Regions from separate parts of the Shewanella sp. NFH-SH190041 genome, predicted to be linked through region 2. Evidence: predicted binding sites of a transcription regulator. Region 2 holds the regulator's gene; the other holds the start of a gene.
What was found. The regulator sigma-54, encoded in region 2, starts transcription at its own class of promoters, with help from an activator protein. The targets are predictions, from matches to a motif close to GTTGGCACGNNNNTNGNNT.

Region 1: a site for sigma-54 is predicted at 3,722-3,740, ahead of glnA (glutamate--ammonia ligase). Genes of this name have one in related genera too.

Annotation. Positions count from the first base shown of each region.
Region 1 is NZ_AP026070.1:3,987,916-3,995,325, forward strand. It holds gene NFHSH190041_RS17765 (4Fe-4S binding protein) at 126-1,340, shown strand; gene typA (translational GTPase TypA) at 1,604-3,415, opposite strand; gene glnA (glutamate--ammonia ligase) at 3,855-5,264, shown strand; gene NFHSH190041_RS17780 (hypothetical protein) at 5,373-6,185, opposite strand; gene NFHSH190041_RS17785 (hypothetical protein) at 6,453-7,190, shown strand; gene NFHSH190041_RS17790 (aminotransferase class V-fold PLP-dependent enzyme) at 7,177-7,410, opposite strand, start outside.
Region 2 is NZ_AP026070.1:715,113-722,522, forward strand. It holds gene rapZ (RNase adapter RapZ) at 1-695, opposite strand, end outside; gene ptsN (PTS IIA-like nitrogen regulatory protein PtsN) at 692-1,135, opposite strand; gene hpf (ribosome hibernation promoting factor) at 1,138-1,425, opposite strand; gene NFHSH190041_RS03185 (RNA polymerase factor sigma-54) at 1,455-2,918, opposite strand; gene lptB (LPS export ABC transporter ATP-binding protein) at 3,028-3,759, opposite strand; gene lptA (lipopolysaccharide transport periplasmic protein LptA) at 3,759-4,313, opposite strand; gene lptC (LPS export ABC transporter periplasmic protein LptC) at 4,300-4,860, opposite strand; gene kdsC (3-deoxy-manno-octulosonate-8-phosphatase KdsC) at 4,857-5,408, opposite strand; gene NFHSH190041_RS03210 (KpsF/GutQ family sugar-phosphate isomerase) at 5,410-6,387, opposite strand; gene NFHSH190041_RS03215 (calcium/sodium antiporter) at 6,415-7,377, opposite strand.

The sequences.
Region 1 (7,410 bases), 1.0 Mb from region 2:
CCGCCTAAGTTTTGCCCGCCTTGCAGCAACAAAATCGGATCTTCGCCACAATTTATAACTTCTTCATAAACTTACATCTCTATCTAGCGTCACAATAGCAATAAAACTCCTAATTTATTCGCCTTATGACTCTAATAGAATCTCTGACTCTAATGCTGGCGCTGGTCTATGTTGGTGCCCAATTATACTGGAGTAAACATACATTTGGTGCACTGGCCATGGTAATAGCCTTACCTATTGCCGTGCTAACAACCATGCACTCACAACTCTTTGCAGCATTGGCGCTGGCGCTAATTATTCTATTGGCATTAAAATTCGCCAAACCGCAATTATTTGCTAATGAAGTGCGAATCAATCCACTGCGTAAGTGGATCCAACATATATTAGCTGTATCAATTTTTCTTTCCGCAATTCATTATTGTATTTATCACCAACTTCTAATTACAGATACGCCCACAGTCTTACTTCGCCCCAATATTGTTGATGCGTTTTTACCTATTGCCGGAGCGATAGAACTACGCGCCGTAATAGAATATGGCCATTTAGATCCACACCATCCCGCTGCTGCAGTATTATTAGCCGTGGTGCTCTTAACCGGCTTACTGTGCAAACGTGCCTTTTGTGGGTGGGCCTGCCCTCTCGGGCTAGCTGGTGAATATCTACATAAGTGGCGCAGCAAGTTTTTTCCTGGTGAATACCTGCCCCCTAAATGGCTAGATATTGTACTGCGCAGCATAAAATACCTGTTGTTGATTGTGCTGCTGTATGTAGTAATCGGTATGCCTAGCGCCTTAGTACCTAATTATCTGAATGGTTACTACCATAAGGTTGCTGACTTAAAAATGGCGGCGCTTTTCGCCTCTCCCGGCCTATTCACCATCATGGCCTTGGCAGCCGTACTTTTATTAGCCGCCTGGCGACGACAGGCATTTTGTCGCTATCTATGCCCCTATGGCGCCTTACTGGGGGCGATAAGCTTGGCCAGTCCGCTGAAAATTCGTCGCAACCCGCAACACTGTATTAAGAATGCCAAAGGCATGCCTTGTGGTAAATGTACCCGGGCTTGTCCAGCGAATATCAAAGTTGATCAACTAATAACAGTTCGCAGTGATGAATGTCAGGCCTGTCTACGCTGTGTGGCGGCCTGCCCTAATAAGCATGCACTGGGAATGGGGTTAAGAACCGGGCAGCGGTTATCTCACCGGGGTGTTGCTATCTTATTACTGCTGATTATGTTTGCCCTTCCCTTTGGGGCTTATCTGGCCGGATGGTGGGAGAGTCAGACCCCTGAGCATCTGCGCCTGTATCTGATGCAAAACCTGGATCGTATTGGGATGTAATAACCGATTTCACTCAGTGGTTAAGCTGTTTCTATAGGATGTGAAACAAGGGCATCGGCGTTCTCCTGATAAAGGCGCTGCGTTGCCCTATTCCAGCAGCCATCTTGTCATAGGTTAATGGCACCCATGCTATCTCTGTAGCTTGCAAGTAACTGAGATCAATATGGCGCTGTTTGGAGAAGCTCAATACAATTCCACATGACTAACAGGCACAAAAAAAACCCACCATCAGGTGGGTTTTTTATTACTATAAAACAGCCGAATTAGCTGCGGTTAGCGCGCTTACGGTCGTTTTCAGTCAGGTGACGCTTACGTACACGAACACTCTTCGGAGTTACTTCTACCAATTCATCATCATCGATAAATTCCAACGCCTGCTCCAGAGTCATTTGAATTGGAGGTGTCAAAACCTGAGCTTCGTCAGTACCAGAAGCACGCATGTTAGTCAGCTGCTTACCTTTTAAACAGTTTACAGTCAGATCGTTAGAACGGCTGTGGATACCCACTACCTGACCTTCGTAAACTTCTGCAGCATGGCCAATCATCAGACGGCCACGGTCCTGCAGACCGAACAGCGCGAAGGTCAGTGCCTTACCAGTTGCGTTAGAGATCAGAACACCGTTAGCACGCTGACCGATATCACCACCCTTATGTGGACCGTAGTGGTCGAAGGAATGGTACAGCAGACCAGTACCAGAAGTCGCAGTCATAAATTCAGTTTGGAAACCAATCAAACCACGGCTTGGGATAACGAAGTCGATACGTACACGACCTTTGCCGTCCAGCTCCATGTTCTTCATGTCAGCTTTACGGGTACCCAACTTCTCAATGACGCTGCCCTGATGCTCTTCTTCAACGTCAACAGTCAGCTGTTCGAAAGGCTCGCACTTAACGCCATCGATTTCTTTGATGATTACTTCTGGACGAGATACGGCCAGTTCGTAACCTTCACGACGCATGTTTTCGATCAGGATAGACAGGTGCAGTTCACCACGGCCTGATACGCGGAAACGATCAGGACTTTCGGTTTCTTCTACGCGCAGTGCTACGTTATGTACCAATTCCTGCTGTAAACGTTCCAGGATGTTACGTGAAGTCACGAACTTACCTTCTTTACCCGCGAACGGAGAAGTGTTTACCTGGAAGGTCATGGTCAGAGTAGGCTCATCCACAGTCAGTGGCGGCAATGCTTCAACCGCACCAGCAGCACACACTGTGTCAGAGATCTTCAGCTCACCCAGACCAGTAATGGCTACGATGTCACCGGCATTGGCACTATCAACTTCGTGACGTTCCAGACCCATGTAACCCAGGACCTGACCCATTTTACCGTTACGAGTTTTACCGTCGGCACCAATAATAGTGACCTGTTGGTTGGTCTTCACGCTACCGCGCTTAATACGACCGATACCGATAACACCTACATAAGAGTTGTAATCCAGCTGAGAGATCTGCATCTGAAAATCGCCTTCTCCATCCGCATCTGGAGGAGAAACCTGATCCACAATAGTTTGGAACAATGGCGTCATATCTTCGCTGATCTCATCTGGATCCAGAGAAGCAAAACCGTTCAGTGCAGAGGCATAAACGATTGGGAAGTCCAACTGCTCATCAGTCGCACCCAGGTTGTCAAATAGATCGAATACCTGATCGATAACCCAGTCAGGACGAGCGCCTGGACGGTCGATTTTGTTGATAACAACGATTGGCTTCAGACCTTGAGCAAATGCTTTCTGGGTTACGAAGCGAGTCTGTGGCATTGGACCGTCTACCGCATCAACCAGCAGCAACACAGAGTCAACCATAGACAGAACACGCTCTACTTCACCACCGAAGTCAGCGTGTCCAGGAGTATCCACGATGTTAATGCGGTAATCGTTCCATTTGATGGCGGTATTTTTGGCCAGAATCGTGATTCCACGTTCCTTTTCCAGATCGTTGGAGTCCATCACCCGCTCAGTCGCTTCGCCACGGGTTGCCAGGGTGCCTGACTGCGCCAGCAGCTTGTCAACCAAGGTCGTTTTGCCATGGTCAACGTGCGCGATAATCGCGATGTTTCTTAATTTTTCCAGCACGGATAAACCTCTTACCATCAGTAAAATTGGGGGGTATACAAACCACCGCCGAAAACGGCCGCAGCTTTAAAAAGTGGGCTATTCTACTCCACCAGTGAGCTGTCGCACAGGATTATTTTTTGCACACCTTATTAATAATAGTTATTTCCGTGTAAATCTTCCCTGACCGCCCTAATGTGCACCAAGTTGGTTAACTTACCCAACACGCAACTAAATTGGTGCAGTAGATGCACTCTATTGGTGCAACTCAGCCTTGGCATTGATGCTGCCAAAATAAAATAATTCTGAAAATCAATACCTTGCAAGCTTGGCACAAGTTTAGCTAATTAGTTAACATAACAGAAAAAGCCAGCAATATAAGCTATAAGCTGGATTAACGTACAGAATACAGACATAAATTGAAGGAAGGTTTCCAACCTTTACCCCGTGGAGGCTCAGCATGTCATACGAAACAGTTTTAGAAAAACTGGCAGAAAACGAAGTCAAATTTGTGGATTTACGCTTTACCGATACCAAAGGTAAAGAGCAACACGTATCCATTCCTACCCATCAGGTAGATGCTGACTTCTTCGAAGAAGGTAAAATGTTTGACGGCTCATCCATCCAAGGTTGGAAAGGCATCAACGAGTCCGATATGGTGTTGATGCCAGATCCAGAATCATTTGTCTTGGATCCTTTCACCGAAGAAACCACAGCGCTAATCCGCTGTGACATTCTTGAGCCCGGTACCCTACAGGGCTATAACCGCGATCCTCGTTCCATTGCCAAAAAAGCAGAAGAATTTATGCGTGGCACAGGTATCGCAGATACTGTTTTGGTTGGCCCAGAGCCAGAATTCTTCTTGTTTGATGATGTTCGATTCGGCGCTGATATGTCTGGTTGTTTCTATAAGGTCGACGCCAAAGAAGCGGCTTGGAACTCAGGCACCAGTTATGAAGAAGGCAACACCGGCCACCGCCCAATGGTAAAAGGTGGCTACTTCCCAGTTGCTCCAGTCGACTCGTCCCAGGATCTGCGTAGCGCCATGTGTCTGGTGCTGGAAGAAATGGGCCAAGTCGTTGAAGCTCATCACCACGAAGTGGCAACCGCTGGTCAAAACGAAATTGCGACCCGCTTTAACACACTGACCAAAAAAGCAGATGAAATTCAGGTACTGAAGTATGTGGTGCACAACATGGCCCATGCTTACGGTAAAACAGCGACCTTTATGCCTAAGCCTATCGTAGGTGACAATGGCAGTGGTATGCACGTTCACCAGTCACTGGCAAAAGACGGGGTTAACCTGTTTGCTGGCGACAAGTATGGTGGCCTGTCTGAAACTGCACTGTATTACATCGGCGGTATCATCAAGCATGCTCGGGCTATCAACGCCTTTACCAACCCAAGTACCAACTCTTACAAGCGTCTGGTTCCTCACTTTGAAGCACCTGTTATGCTGGCTTACTCTGCCCGTAACCGCAGCGCCTCTATCCGTATCCCAGTGGTACCAAGTGCTAAGGCGCGCCGTATTGAAGTGCGCTTCCCTGACCCAATGGCTAACCCATACTTGGCGTTTGCAGCCATGCTGATGGCTGGTCTGGACGGTATTCAGAACAAGATCCATCCGGGCGAAGCCATGGACAAAGATTTGTATGACCTGCCAGCGGAAGAAGCAGCTGAGATCCCAACAGTTGCCACCTCACTGGAAAATGCACTGGAAGCACTGGATGCCGACCGTGAGTTCCTGACCCGTGGTGGCGTGTTCTGTGATGACTTTATTGACTCTTACATCGCGCTGAAAACAGCTGATGCAGAGCGGATCAGCCGTACCACTCACCCAGTAGAGTTTGAGCTGTACTTCAGCCTGTAATCGTCATCAGCTAATCCATTAGCGCATTAAAAAAACCCGGCTAAGGCCGGGTTTTTATTGCAAACAACGTTTCTATTTCACAAAGATAACGCTGAGTTAGAGGATTATTTAGCGCCGCTTATGGCTTAACGCCTCCGGCGCTACAGAGTCACCGTATAAAGTCAGAGATTGATTTAATGCCGTAACGGTTACCGGCAAAATCAGCCCCTGGCGGTTAAATGTCAGCTCCAAGGTGCTATCGACGCCCAAATTCTCTAACTGCAAACGTAAATCATCTCGGCTGTATACCCGCTGACCAGCCACAGTCATCAGTACATCACCATACTTAAGTCCTAAGGCTTTGGCGGCCTTGGTTTTGGTACTGCCAAGAAACAACATATTCGGTAATCCAGCTTGATGAAGCCCTGCCATATATTGCTGTTCCATCAGACTATTTTTCGCCTCTTGCCATAACTCTCGCCGCGCCTGATTCAACTGCCCCGCATCCGCCCACCCCTCGGCCAGTGCCTGTTTTTGCAGGGCAATATCAGCCCGTTGTACTCGAGCAACCAATGCCTGAGCATCGACACTATCCGGCTTTGGCTGTCCTTTTTTGGTAGGCGTATCTGCAGTAAATGAAGGGGGTGAAGTAACAGAGTTATCCGTCGTGTTTACCGGTGGTTGCGGGCGGCGCTGATGAGCTAACTGCCGGTAAGTCTGCATATGGTCGGCAATATCACCACGAAGACCAGCCTTAACCATACGCACCAGCAGATCATTTTCCAGCTGCTGCATAGCAATTTCGTTTTTCAGTTGCGTTAACTTCGCCGCATCATCACTCTCAGCTACCGGGGCTGAAAACTCATCGGTTCCGCCTAGCCAAGCCGCACCGTAACCAATCGCAACGCCAGTCAGACCGCTTAACATGATATTCCGTACCATACTTCAAGCATCCTCTGCTTAATGATCCGAAGCTTAAAATTACCAGTTTTCCCCGCCAGCGCAAACCACAACAAATTAAAATGCCGTGCACCAATACGTTCATTTTCCTGTGGTAATAACGCTGTTTTCCACCAATAAAATCATCAGCAAATGGCATTAATGCCGATCCTCGACTAAAACTTAATGGGTCGCCGCTCACAGAGGACAGCTTGGCTGTCTGACAAGAGATCCCTTTCGCATCAGAACAACACAGGTATAAAGCTGAAGATGGTCGCCAACTCTGCCCAGTTAACGCGGGACAAGCTGTTTGACTCACTGTTCTTACTGGACGATTACCCTTCCTGCCACCACCGCCATGGTAAAGGCTATGTGCAGCGGATCTCCTGTGACAATCTAGCCATTCTGGCTGAACGGCATCCAGAGTGGAGCCGTAATCCCTATATCCCCACCCTCAGCGTGTACGATAAATCAGACGACACAGATCATCTGGCTGTGATGCGTTATTTCCTTGCGCTGGAAAAAGATCCACAACTCAAACAGGCCATCCACCACAGCTTTGAAATGTCATTTGGTGTGGTAAAAAACCAGCAGCGCTGCAATGAATTTCTATTAGCCTTTGAAGAAAATGAGCCCGATAAACCCGTCGCCTTTATCTGTTTTAACTACTCGTTGATGGACAGCTGGGAAACCATGGGTAACCCCTCAGGAACGGAAGAATTCGGGCTTTGCTGTCATCTTATTTTCGGTTATGTCATGCCCACTTGGCGCACCTTAGGGCTGGGACACTGTCTTGCTGATGTTATGACTCGCCGTTTTGCCAATCAGGTCAAACACATCGGCGGATTGCTCAAAGGCACCCAATATGAAGTCACGCCACTGATTTATGAGGGACTTTATGCCAAAGGCGCAGAACACCTACTACAGCACTGTGAGCAAGATTTACAGCTATACTTGAAACAGCAGCAACAAGAATTACCTTTTCATGCCAGTGTCAGCAATGTTTAACCTTTGCCAATAACCAGGCCAATTTGTCTATCTCTGCTTCACGGGTATAGATATGCGGCGACACCCTCACACCTGCAGCGCGTAAATCGACACTCATTCCCGCTTGCTGTAATAACGTCAGTAAACGTTGATCATCCAGAGTATGAATAACTGCAGTGCCACTGCGTTTATCCCTCGCCATCGGGGAGATCAAATACTCCCCAACTAAGCTGTGTAACTT
Region 2 (7,410 bases):
TGGGGCAGCCAAGTCTCGAGTAAGTTTTCGATTTGCCAGATAAATTTATTTACCAGTGGTTGACGGCTTAGAAACTCTTGCACAGGCTGATCTCGACCGGTAAATGGGCGTAATTCAGGCTCCCAGTGTGGGTTAGGTAAAAAACGCACATCAAACATAAAATCAGCTTCTGCGGGCATACCATGTTTAAAACCAAATGATTCAAAGGTGATCACCAGTTCTTTTTCTACATGCCCTAACAGTATGTGTCGAACGCGATCACTGAGTTCATAAATATTCAAACTTGAGGTATCGATAAAGTGATCCATCACGCTGGACAGTGGTGCCAATAACTGTCCTTCAAGTTTGATTGCTTCTTGCAGTGATGCTTGATTTTTGGATAAAGGGTGTAGCCGACGGGTTTCACTATAGCGCTTGAGTAAAACCTCATCGGTCGAATACAGGTAAAAACTGGTAATCTCAATGTTATTTGGCAAGCCGCTTAGTTGTTGCTCTAGCAGTTTGTCTTGCTCTGGTAGATTGCGCACATCAACACTGATAGCGACTTGTTCATTGCTATTTTTCAACTGTTCAAGCAAGCTGCCAATCAAAGCTAATGGTAGGTTATCAACACAGTAATAACCTAAGTCTTCCAATACCCGAAGCGCTACAGATTTTCCTGAGCCGCTGCGGCCTGAGACGATAACGAGTTTCATCCGGCAATCACCTGGTAAAGTTCAGTTTCATCCTGAGTTTTACGTAACTGTTTTACGATTTGTTTATCGCTGAGTTTCTCTGCCATTGCTGAGAGTGTGGCTAAGTGCTCCTGACATTGGGCTTCCGGTACCAAGAGGGCGAATAAAATATCCACCGGTTGATTATCTATGGCATCGAAAGGAATTGGCTCGGTGCATTTCACCAATACGGCGATAGGTTGTTCTATGTTAGCGAGACGGCCATGGGGAATCGCAATACCATTTCCTATACCTGTGCTCCCCATTTTTTCCCTTGCAAGAAGACTTTCAAAGACTTCCTGAGCGGAAAGGGTGGGGTACTGGGCGGCGACTAGGTCGCTAATCAGCTCCAGTACCTTTTTCTTACTGCCCGGAGTGGCACAGGTCGTGCATTCCGGCTGCAGGATGGTACTGAGTTCCATCGTTAGTGTTTAGTCAACTTCTCTTTGTGTTTAATGACCTGACGATCGAGTTTATCTATCAGGGTGTCAATGGCGGCATACATGTCCGCGTGTTCGGATGTGGCAAAAATCTCACCGCCATTAAGGTGTAATTTTGCTTCTGCTTTCTGTTGCATTTTCTCAACATTCAGCACAACGTGGACATTATTGATCTGTTCGAAATGGCGTTCAAGCTTTGTAAATTTGCTCTCTACATACTCACGCAATGAGTCGGTGATCTCGATGTGATGCCCCGTCAGGTTGATTTGCATAGATATCTACCTCCATTGTCCCAGTGGTTTTATAAACTCTTACGTTGATTGGAAGGCGGGATTAACATCGCTTCTCGATATTTTGCGATGGTCCGTCTTGCCACGTTTATTCCTTGTTCGGCCAGAAGCTGTGCCATTTTACTGTCGCTTAATGGCTTCTTCTGGTTCTCTGCAGCCACCAGTTTTTTGATAAAGGCTCTGATGGCAGTTGAAGAGCATTCTCCGCCATCTTCGGTTCCGACGTGGCTAGAGAAAAAATATTTCAGTTCAAAAATGCCCCGAGGGGTGTGCATGTATTTTTGGGTTGTTACCCGAGAAATCGTGGATTCATGCATTTCCACCGCTTCAGCAATATCATTGAGTACCATGGGTTTCATGGCTTCGTCGCCGAATTCAAAAAAGCCTTGTTGAAACTGTACAATACAATTGGCCACTTTTAACAGGGTATCATTGCGGCTCTCGAGACTTTTGATAAACCATTTAGCCTCTTGTAGGTGCCCTCGGATAAATTGACTATCAGATTGATTTTTGCTGCTGCGTGCAATTGCTGCATATTGCTGATTAACACTGAGTTTTGGCATGCAATCAGGGTTTAACTCTACAACCCAACGGCCATTTTTCTTACTGACAGAAACATCGGGAATGACATATTCGTCGGACTCTCGACTGATCAGCAATCCAGGGCGTGGATTAAGTTGCTGGATTAAATTGATGGCATCGCGCAAGTCATCTTCTTTCAGTTTAGTCTTGCGCATTAAAGTGCGAAAATCCCGCCCGGCAATCAGCTCCAGATAATCTTTAATCAGTAATCGTGCGTTGTCGATATGTGGCGTTTCAGAGGGAAACTGGGCTAATTGGATTAGCAAGCATTCACTGAGATCCCGGGCACCAACGCCAATAGGATCAAAATGCTGAATACGTTTTAGAACAGCCTCAACTTCGTCCAACTCGGTTTCATCATCGCCTAATGCTTCGAGAATCTCTGCTGTGGTTTGAGTCAGATAGCCGCGTTCATCAATGGCTTCAATAATGGCGGTGGCAATAGCATTGTCATTATCAGAAAATGGGGTCAGGTTCTTCTGCCACTCCAGATGTTCATAAAGCCCTTCACTGGTTTCCCCTTGAAATGGCATATCGTCATCACGTCCAGCAGCACCTGAGGATACTGGTGAAGCGGTATAGACTTCATCCCAAGTGGTATCCATGGGAAGTTCGTCGGGCATTGACTCCTGAGTGACAGCATCAGCGGTATCGACAGTTGAACTATCCGGCGTCTCGGTACGGTATTGTTCTTCGTCTGATATGGCGTCCTGTTCTTTTGTGTCTGCTTCGTATTGCTCTTCATCCATCTCCAGCAGCGGATTTGCATCCAATGCCTGCTGGATTTCTTGTTGTAGCTCGAGAGATGAAAGTTGCAGTAATCTGATCGCCTGTTGCAACTGAGGCGTCATGGTTAACTGCTGACCCAGTTTGAGCTGGAGTGACGCTTTCATATAACCGCAAATCCCTGTTTAGAATATTTGTGATGGAAAATACTGGTGAGCAGCGGAAAGGTTCCTGATAAGAGCCGCTCAGCGCCATGTCTGAAGGCGTTAAACCTAACTATAGCCTGAATTGTTCGCCTAAGTACACTGTGCGCACCTGTTGGTTATCTAGAATCTCAGCAGGAGTTCCTTCCGCAATCAAGTTACCGTGACTGACAATGTAGGCGTGTTCACAGACATCGAGGGTTTCGCGCACATTGTGGTCGGTGATCAGTACGCCTAAGCCCCTATCCCTCAGTTGCTCAATAATTTTTTTGATATCGATAACTGAAATAGGGTCTACACCGGCAAATGGTTCATCTAAAAGAATAAATTTAGGATTTGCCGCTAATGCTCGGGCAATTTCAACCCGGCGGCGTTCCCCGCCGGATAGGGCCATCCCCATGGAATCACGGATATGGGTAATGTTGAACTCTTCTAACAGATGCTCCAGCTGCTCTTCACGCTGATCCCGGGTGAGATCTTTGCGGGTCTGCAGTACTGCCATAATATTGTCCCGTACGGATAATTTACGGAAAATACTGGCTTCCTGAGGCAAGTAACCAATGCCTTTGCGTGCCCGCATATGCATGGGATCCAGTGTCAGGTCTTCATCATTGATAAAAATCTGTCCCCGGTCACTCTTAACCAAGCCAACGACCATATAAAAGGTGGTGGTTTTACCTGCCCCGTTAGGCCCCAGTAGACCGACGATCTGCCCGGTTTTGACTTCCAGACTGACGTCTTTAACCACATTACGACTTTTATAGCTTTTTGCCAGATGCGCGGCTTTCAAAGTTAGTTGCGTCATCAGTTTTGCTGCTCTTGCTGAAGATGTTGAGTCGGCGTTTGAGACGGTGCTTTTTTACCATCGTCCTGGAAGTTTTCCGGTTTGATAATGGTGATAACACGGTCTGCCGGGTTTTTACTGCCCTCAGCTTTCATTTGCTGTTTCTGGATGTCGTATACGATGCGCTCGGCGGTTACCTGGCTGCCATCTTGTTCAATTGCAGCGTCTCCGATCAGGGTCAGAGTGCGTTTATTAATGTTGTACTGGATCTCTTTGGCACTGGCGGTGGCCAGTTTGCCATTATCCATCCGCTGCGAATAAGTCGCAGGTTTGCCCCGAGCAATTAAGATGGTGATGCCTTTTTTCTGATCTGCACTTAATTCGCTGGCCTTGATCTTGATGCTACCTTGGGTAACAACCACAGGCCCATGATAGACGACCAGCTTATTTTTGATGTCGGCAAATTGGCTTGCTGCATCGATATGAACATCCTGGGTTAAATCGTCCATGGCGGCTAAAGCACCGAAACTTAGGGTGCATAATAGTGCCGCAATAATGGGTTTAATCGGGTTCATAAATTCCTGTAACCTCGTGTAATAATTCAACGGTCTGCTTGTTTAGTTCGGCATGCAGACCTTGTCCCCGGATAGTGAAATCATTGCCTTGTATATGAATTTCCTTATCAGATGTCATCACCATGGTCTTTAAATTCAGGCTGACATAGCTGGTGCTAATGTGCTGAATTGGCTCATTGGGACTGATGGCGTCAATGATAACATTGTTTTGTAACACGACTTTATTGCTGTTTTTATCCAATGTGGCTTCACTGGCCTGAATGCGCCACTGCGCCTGTCCATTGGCGGGATACAGCAAATAAACAGGTTGAGTGAATGTGGTTTGATTGGATGCATCAAAATGCTCCATATGTGCAGCAGACAGCCGACTTTCGACTTCGCCGGCATCATTGAAGCTAACTGAAGTCAGGTTGTCTGCAACGAAATCAGGTTGAATAACATGACTTTGCGGAGTGTTTTCTGCTGCATTTTTTTTAACATAGGCCTGCCAATACAGGCCCAGCGCCACGGAAAAAAATAACACAATAGCCAGTGTTACCCGGTTCATACACTCATCCCGTGGGCGGCATCCAACTTATTTTGGCTCTGGAGCAATAAGTCGGCGAGTTCACGCACGGCCCCAAAGCCCCCATTGGTATAGGTGACTAAATGGGCATGTTGTTTGACGGCAGGGTGTCCATCAGCGACGCAAACCGCGAGGCCGACATTCCGCATCACTGGTAGATCAACAATATCATCACCGATATAGGCCACTTCTTCTGGTTGGAGATTATACTTTGTGAGTAGCGCGGTAAAAGGCTGTAATTTGTCATCCACCCCCTGAAAAATCTCACTCACGCCCAAGGCGGTCATACGGTTTTCCACTAATTGAGATTGGCGACCAGTAATAATGGCGATATTAAATCCGGTCGACAGTAGCGAACGGATGCCATACCCATCCCGGGTATGAAATGCTTTTAATTCTTCTCCGCTGTTACTGAGGTAGATGCGACCATCAGAAAAGACACCATCCACATCACAGATCAGCAGTTTAATTTTCGATGCCTTGTGCCAGACATCCGCGGCAACAGGACCATAGAACCCCTGTTTTTGCATGTTACATCACTCCTGCTTTAACCATATCCAGCATATTTAACGCGCCGACGGGGTGTTTTTGTTCATCAACGATGATAAGTCCATTGATGTTTTTTTCATCCATCACTTTGAGCGCTTGGGCTGCCAGTACATTGCTGCCAAGAGTAACACAATTTTTTGTCATCACTCGGGCTATTGGTGTGCTGCGTAGGTCGACTTCGGCATCAATAACCCGGCGTAGGTCTCCATCGGTGAAAATACCGGCAAGCTGCCCTTGATTATCAATTACTGCGGTCATGCCGAGCCCTTTGCGGGAAATTTCATACAGGGCATCGGTAATGCAGATATCATCCTGTACCAGAGGCAGTTCCTCTCCACAGTGCATAATGTCATTGACTTTGAGTAACAGCTTGCGTCCTAAACTGCCTCCTGGGTGGGAAAGGGCAAAATCATCCCGGGTAAATCCTTTGGCCTGTAATAGGGCCACAGCCAGCGCATCGCCCATGACCAAAGTGGCCGTGGTGCTTGAGGTCGGGGCCAATCCCAGCGGACAAGCTTCTTCTGGTACCTGAATACAAAGATGTAACTGTGAGTGACGCGCCATATTGGATTCGGGTTTACCGGTAATGGCGATCATCTTGATGCCTCGTCGTTTAATCACCGGCATCAGAGTAAGTATTTCGCTGGATTCACCTGAGTTGGAAATGGCTAAAACCACGTCATTTTCAGAAATCATCCCCAGATCGCCGTGGCTTGCTTCACCCGGATGAACAAAAAAAGCAGGGGTTCCGGTGCTGGCCAGTGTAGCGGCAATTTTATTGCCGACATGCCCTGATTTACCCATGCCCATTACGATAATTTTACCACTGCAGGCCAGCATCATTTCACAGGCATCGGCAAATGCTTCGCTGTCGACAAACTGATAAAGATTATCCAGTGCATGTTTTTCGGTATCGATCACTTTGCGCCCCCATTGGCGCAACTGTTGTCTGTCATTCATTTCAGGATCTCTCTGGGTTTTCAGTGATTACACTGACTGAAACAGCATGAATTGATAAGCGGCAAAAGTGATAAGTAATAACGCCCCATGCCAGCGTTTAAGTTCCCGCCTTCTGCCACTGAGCAGCACTAACAGCGCCAGCGAGCTGCTGGTTGCCAGCACCATATAAAAATCTCGGCTACCGGCTTGGGCATCAATTGTACCGGGCGCCAGCAGTCCTGGGATAGCCAATACCGCAAGAATATTGAACAGATTAGAACCGACAATATTGCCGATCGCCAGATCGTCTTCTTTCTTCAACACACCAGCGATGCATGCCGCTAATTCTGGCAAACTGGTGCCCACAGCAATAATGGTCAGGCCGATGACTAAGTCGGATAAACCAAATGCTTGGGCGATACCTACAGCACCGTCCACCATATAATCCGCTGACAGTGGCAGCAGAATAATACCGACAACGAGCCAGAATAAGGCTCTTGTAGTGGGCACATCCCGCGGAACTTCACTGTCAGTTTCATCAGCAAAGGCATCTTGCTGTTTATTGGTCAGGGCATGCCAAATAAAGTATCCCATTAACAAGATAAATACGCCCAGTAGCAGTATGCCATCGAGCCGGGACAATACTCCGTCATGGAGCAGATAACCGGCAAGGATAGTGGCCGCCAACATAATAGGGATTTCACGGATCAGCGTCTGAGAGCTAACGGCAATGGCACCTAACAGGGCGGTAACGCCGAGTATCAGGGTAATATTGGCAATATTTGAGCCCAAAACATTACCAATCGCTGTATCTGTCATGCCATTTAATGATGCACTGGCGGCGACAAACATTTCCGGCGCGCTGCTGCCCATGGCAACAATGGTTAGCCCTATCAACATAGGGGGTAGGCCAAGATTGCGGGCGAATGCCGCTGCACCGTAGACAAATTTATCCGCACTCCATACCAGTACGGCTAATCCAGCAACCAACAGGAAAATGTTAAACAACATGACGAGGGGTAATTATTATGAGTTCTGAGGCGC